Regions from separate parts of the Pseudoalteromonas 'SMAR' genome, predicted to be linked through region 2. Evidence: riboswitches for the same ligand, from Rfam matches in the RefSeq annotation. Region 2 holds a riboswitch; the other holds the start of a gene.
What was found. Region 2 has a riboswitch for lysine ahead of lysC (lysine-sensitive aspartokinase 3). Riboswitches for the same ligand answer to the same signal wherever they lie in the genome.
Positions count from the first base shown of each region.

Region 1: linked by a shared signal. The riboswitch ahead of dapA (4-hydroxy-tetrahydrodipicolinate synthase) and the one ahead of lysC (lysine-sensitive aspartokinase 3) in region 2 are both predicted to bind lysine.

Region 1 is NZ_JBLWMW010000015.1:61,467-64,886, forward strand. Features, by position in the region: gene ACNKW2_RS08450 (response regulator) at 1-1,563, opposite strand, end outside; lysine riboswitch at 1,611-1,786, shown strand; gene dapA (4-hydroxy-tetrahydrodipicolinate synthase) at 1,902-2,786, shown strand; gene ACNKW2_RS08460 (2,3,4,5-tetrahydropyridine-2,6-dicarboxylate N-succinyltransferase) at 2,797-3,420, shown strand, end outside.
Region 2 is NZ_JBLWMW010000003.1:85,027-88,446, reverse strand. Features, by position in the region: gene nhaD (sodium:proton antiporter NhaD) at 1-1,208, shown strand, start outside; lysine riboswitch at 1,317-1,487, shown strand; gene lysC (lysine-sensitive aspartokinase 3) at 1,575-2,921, shown strand; gene ACNKW2_RS02475 (sodium-dependent transporter) at 3,219-3,420, shown strand, end outside.

The DNA.
Region 1 (3,420 bases), on a different contig from region 2:
GTCATACACTTCCAGCGCCAATGCACCATGCTCTACATGCTGTATCGACTGCGTCAACGGTTGTAACATACTTTCAATCACCTTGGCATTAAGGACATTGTCTTCCACCAACAACACCCTTAATGGAGCTGTTGAAGACGCCGCAGTAGGCGTACTTGACTCCTCGCAAAGCTCAATAGGCATGAGCAGCAAAGCTCGGGTGCCCATTGGCTTTATTTTGCTAAACCTCAAGCTGCCACCCAAAGCTGTCACCAACAACCGACAACGCTTCAAACCAAGTTGTGAACCTTGAAAATTATCTGACTCATCAGCTTCTTGTAAGCTCACGTAATCAAACCCCGGACCACTGTCATCAATGATGATTTCTAGCATCGGTTGCTGCTCGATGTAGATTAAATCAGCCACGACTTGAATCTTACCCTGCTCGGTAAACTTAATGGCATTGGTGATTAACTCGTTCAACAGCCAATTTATGCGCTTGTAATCACAGTAACAGGGCATATAGAGCGTTTTACTAATGGCCATATTAAACGCCAATGACTTTTGATGTGCCGACAAGCGATAAGCAGCGCAGGCAACCTTGAGTTCAGTGCCAAGCTCCACTTGTTGGCGTTCAGGTACAATTTCGTGCATCGACAAATGGTTAAAATCTTCAATGGAGTAAAGTAAGTTATCTAGCTGTTGACTGGCATCTCTAACATGTTGCAAGTGCCGCTCATCTTTTTCTTGCCAGTAAGCATCTAGGTAACCTTGCACCGCTTGCAGTGGCGTTCGCAGCTCATGGCTGACACGCGATAAGAAGCGTGACTTTGCTTTTAATGCCGCATCGGCCAACTCACGAGACTCTTCTAGCCCGGTGAGCGTGGCTTCAATTTTCTGGCGCATCGGCCTAAAAATAAACCGGGCTTCCAAAGCCAGAAGTAGCAGCCCCAGTAACCAAAGTGCTATTTCTATGCTTCTCACCTGCTCTGTTTTTTCTTCCGCATAGCCTTCAAATAAGCTCACGGCACGGTTTAAGTCAGGCAAAAGTTGCTGTGACTGCGTGCGGATGGCCTGTGCTAACTCGCTGTTCGGATCCTCTAAAAAGGCTCTAGTGGCTTGAATAAATTGCACAGAGCGCTGAGCTAAGTTGACCGGTGAATCGAAGTACAACCTCTGCAACTGGGCATTCAGGTAGGGGTACTCAGCGCCGCTCGACTGAGTGAGAAATTGATGATTTCCCTCAAACTTTAGCAAGGCCGCCATCAGCTCACGGTGCTGCACTTTGTTTGGTTCGCTGCTGAATAACGCAATACGTTGCGAGAGCATGCGCTGCATCCCGGCAATGTTGATGACATGAGCATCTGCACTTTGTTGCCGTAACAGAAACTGCATTAGTAACATTGCAATGGTTAATAAAACAGCCATTGCCAGTAATGCGCCAGTGTATTTTAAACGAACATTATGCCCTATCGACATCTTCTTATAATCACCATCATGCAGAACGGCTAAAACTAAAGTGTAGCTGAGCCAGTTAATAAATACAGCAAAATACTTGACACCTAGACGGCCATAGTGGTTCAATGCGCGCTCACCCTATTTGCATAGTTTGTAGCCATGGCTGCAAACTTAGGGCTGGAAGAGGTGCGTTATTCAGGTAACTAAGTGAAGGAGAGCAAACTCCGTTGCAACTTAGTGAGGGGAATAAACGCCGAGAGATTAGTTAATTTGCGATAACTAATTTCGGGCGACTGGGCTGAATCCCAGCGACTGTCACCAACACATTTGGTGGAGAGCTTCTGGTCTTAAAAAATAAGGCCCGTTGCCTTATCTATTTTTAAGTCCATTGCTCTTCGAATTTTAACGGTTCGAAGTTTGGACATACCCGCCTAAACTCCGAACATGATTTAAGTTCGGTAGAGATGAAATCACAATTCAACTTATCTGACTATCCGTTATGGACGGCTTTAGTAACGCCTTTTGACGCGCAGGACCAGGTCGATTATGACGCCTTAGCGCAACTGGTGCGTGAACAACAAGACGCTGGTAACGGTATTTTGTTACTCGGCAGTACTGGCGAGGGCTTAGCATTAAGCCAAGCAGAACAACAAGGTATCGTCGAGTTTGTCTGCCAGCAACCCCACACCACTCCCCTTATGGTGGCCGTAGGTGGTAGTAACCTTGAGCAACAGCTTGCTTGGGTAGAGTTTTGTAACCAGCAACCCATTGACGCCTTATTACTGGGCTCGCCGATTTACGCCAAACCCGGTGAAGTTGGCCTTACACACTGGTTTACCACACTGTTAGATGCCAGTGACAACCCTTGCATGATCTACAATGTTCCAGGGCGCAGCGCCGTAGCCATTGCTCCTAAGGTGCTGGCGAGACTTGCCCAGCACCCTAACCTTTGGGCACTAAAAGAAGCCAGTGGTGATATTTCGGCATTTGAAGCATTTCGCCAAGCCGCCCCAAAGGTGCAGATTTACAGTGGCGATGATGCCTTAATACCTTATTTTGCCCAAGCCGGTGCCGCAGGGCTGGTTTCAGTTGCCGCCAACGCTTGGCCACAGCAAACCGCGGAATACGTTAGACGCGCTTTAAGCGGTACTTCGGTAAACTTGTTTACCATCTGGTCTGAGGCGGCAAGTAGCCTATTTGCCGTGGCCAACCCCATCCCTGTTAAAGTTCTGATGCACCTGCAAGGGAAGCTGTCCAGCCCGAACTTGCGTCCACCATTGACCCATTTAGAACTCCCAGAGACCACCGCGCTGAGCCGCGCAAACGAATCAATTTTAGCTTGGAATTAAGGTAGTAAAGATGAGCTGGTTAACTCTTTTAGATAATTTAGAATCAGGAACCGTGCGTGCAGCAACGCAAGATGAGCATGGTCAATGGCACGCCAATATCACCGTAAAAGAAGGCATTCTGGAAGCCTTCCGCAATGGCGTCAACACGGAATATCCCGGCGGCTTCGTCGATAAAGATAACCTTGCTCCGCAAGGCTTTGCAGCCGATGCTGGCGTGCGCATGGTGCCAGGCGGTAGCAGTGTTAGACGCGGCGCCTATGTCGCACCAGGAACCATTATTATGCCTCCCGCCTATGTCAATATCGGTGCCTACATCGATGCCGGTACTATGGTGGACAGTCATGCCTTAGTAGGCTCTTGCGCACAGATTGGTAAGAATGTGCACCTCAGTGCTGCCGTACAAGTAGGTGGCGTATTGGAGCCTATTGGTGCCAGCCCGGTTGTGGTGGAAGACGATGCCTTTATCGGTGCCGGCTGTGTGTTAGTCGAAGGCGTGGTGGTGAAACGCGGTGCTGTGTTAGCCCCAGGGGTACGCTTGTCGGCGAGCATTCCCGTTTATGACTGCGTGAATGAGCGGATGCTGGATAAGCTCGAAGCGATCCCAGAGAACGCCATTGTCATCCCAGGCTCCCGT
Region 2 (3,420 bases):
TTATACTTATCGTCATCGAAGACATTATTCATGTAAACAAGGCTAAAACGACCTTATTTTTTGGTACTTTATGTTGGATTATTGTCTTTATCTCTCCTATGCATGGTCAAACTCCTGAAATGATACAAAATGAGCTGGACCATAATATTCTAGAGATTGCCACTTTGTGGTTGTTCTTAATGGCTGCAATGACCTTTGTGGCGTACTTAAATTCCAAAGGCTTTATCCAAAATATTGTCCACCGGATCATGCCAACCCACATCAGCGAACGCAAGTTAATGTTTTTAGTGGGGGCCTTTGCGTTCGTTTTTTCATCGATATCGGACAATATTACCGCAACACTGATTTCTTTGGCGGTGGTGATGTCGTTGAAGTTAGATCCAAAAAAGTTGATTAAGTACGCCACACTTATCGTGTTTAGTGTGAATTCTGGGGGGGTGTCCTTGATCACAGGAGATGTGACAACCTTAATGATTTTCTTAGCCAATAAGGTCAGCATTCCTGATTTGCTGCTACTTATACTGCCAGCGATGCTCAGTGTGTTGACGTTAGCGTTTATGCTGTCGATTGGTATGCGCGAACAGATCACCTTCGAAAAAGTTGCCACGCGACGGATTGAAAAAACAGACATTACCATTGCGCTGATCTTTATCTCCACCATATTTGCGACGCTGTTTTTGAGCGTGCAATATCAAGTACCACCCATGCTCACCTTCTTGTTTGGTTTGTCGTTAATGTTTTTGACGGCGCAGTTTCTAATGCGCAAAAAGGACGTCAACAAAAAAATTATTGATTACATTCGCGAAATTGAATACGACACCCTATTGTTTTTTGTGGGTGTCCTGTTATTAGTTGGGGCATTAAAAGAGGTTGGGGTGCTGGCGCGCTTTACCGAGCTTTATCAATATTTGGCACCGGAATATGCCAACTATCTGGTGGGCTTAATGAGTGCAGCAGTCGATAATGTGCCCTTAACTGCGGCCTTACTCAAAGCCGATATCGCCATGACACCAGGCCAATGGTTAACCTTTACCTATGCCACCGGGGTTGGTGGCTCCATGTTAATTATTGGCTCGGCTGCTGGGATCATTGCCATGAGTAAGGTGAAAGCCTTAACCTTTACCAGTTACTTAAGAATGGGTGTCTACTTATTGTTCGCTTATACGGTTGGCTATGCTGGAGCCTATTTCGCCGGACAAATGTTGTAGGTGAGTTTTACACAAAAAGCTTGACACCTAGACGGCTAAAAGATAATTTCCTTACAGCCCACATCAAATGTGGGCTGTTTTGCTTTTATTCATAAAGTAAAAGGCAAAATAAACAGAAGAGGCGCGATACTTAGGTAGTTGATGTGAGGTGACGAGACCGTTGAGCATCAATGAGGGAAGCTATCGCCGAGGAGAAGCACTGTTCGTCATAGGGCTTTTTCGGTTTACGGGGCTGAATCCTCGGAACTGTCACCATAGTGGTGGAGAGCTTCTGGCAAAGGACATTTCAACTACCCACGTTTAAGAAATCCCATGCCAAGTTCTCCTTATGAATTTAGACCTAAGTTGTGGTCGAGAGGAGATAAAATGAATTCGCAGTACGTTGTTGCTAAGTTTGGTGGAACCAGTGTTGCTGACTTTGAGGCCATGTCACGGTGTGCCCACATTGTTCGTGACAACCCAAATGTTAGAGTGGTGGTGGTGAGCGCTTGTGCCGGTGTCACCAACCATTTAGTAAGCTTAACGCAACAAAAGCAAAACCAAGTTGAGCGTGAGGCAACGGTGGCAGCCGTGGCGGCCATTCAGCAAGCGATTATCGATGAACTCAATTTAGATGTCGATTTGGCCACAGGGTACCAGCAAACCTTTACTGAGTTTGAAGCGCTAGCCAGTTTACCAGCACTTAGCAAGCAGCAATGCGATGAAATGCTGAGTTTTGGTGAGCGTTTTTCATCTTATTTGTTCACCCAAGTGTTACGAGACAACCAAGTAGACGCAGGGCGGTTTGATGTTCGTCAAGTACTGAAAACCGATACTCAATTTGGTAAAGCAGAGCCAGACATCGCAGCCACTCGCAGTGCTGCGCAAGCTCACCTTGTGACGCGACTACCACAGCAGGTGCAAGTGACTCAGGGATTTATTGGCAGTGATCCTTATGGCCAAACTACCACCTTAGGCCGAGGTGGTTCAGATTACAGTGCAGCCTTGTTGGCAGAAGCAATTGATGCATCCAGTGTGCATATCTGGACGGATGTGGTGGGGATCTTCAGTACCGATCCAAGGTTATGTGTTAACGCCAAACCCATTGCACGTTTGAGCTTTGATGAAGCGGCAGAAATGGCGACCTTTGGTGCTAAAGTACTTCACCCCGCCACTATATTGCCTGCCAGCCGTAAAGGCATTGCAGTATTTGTGGGTTCGAGCCGCGACCCTCTGTCTGGTGGCACTTGGATTGAAAAAGAAAAAACGGCTCAAGCTGGTATTCGCGCAGTAACGCAGCGAAAGAATCAGATCTTGCTAACCTTAAAAAGCCCCGAAATGCTGTTGGCAAGCGGCTTTTTGGCGCGGATATTTACCATTTTAAGTAACTACAACATTTCCGTTGATTTAGTCACTACCTCCGAGATCAGTGTAGCGTTAACGCTAGACAACGCTCCCAATGCATCGCGTCCAGAGCTCGAGCAAGCCTGCCTCGATGAGTTGAGCCAATTCTGTCACGTCAGTGTTGAAAATAACCTGACTTTAGTGGCGATGATTGGCTCTGAAATCCAATTAAAACAATGCGAACTGAATTTGATGGATGTGTTATCGGATTTCAATATCCGCTTAATTTGCCATGGTGCCAGTAAACATAATCTCTGTTTCTTAGTGGAGCAGCAAGAATCGGATCAAGTGGTGCAGTCTATTCATGCGCGTTTGTTAGAGGTGGCTTAAAAAAGACCAAGGTGCAGCAATAAAGACGTACTCAATTCGTTGTTGCCGGGCCTTTATACCAATTCGCTTAATTAAGTGGTCTACTTGAGGCAAGAAAATTCCGTCGATAACAAGACAAAATTTTGCTATTTAGTTGCTCTAAATGAGAAATTTTTAACGCAGTTAGCGTCGAGTTTGCTCCCTCAAATTGAGCAAGTATTAATGCGGATTGGTATTTTGCACCGCGCTGCCGTACTCGCATTTTTACCACAAGTACGTATAATCTGGCCTCTACAAAAATAATGATTGAAGACGAACATGGCTCAAACGCGCGATGGATTTCAAAGCCGGCTTGGCTTTGTATTGGCAGCTGCAGGTGCGGCTGTTGGACTGGGTAATATTTGGGGCTTTCCGACACAGGCCGCCAACCACGGTGGTGGGGCGTTTTTGTTGGTGTATTTTGCGGTGATCTTTTTGTTGGCGCTCCCAGCGTTATACACCGAACTTTATCTCGGACATC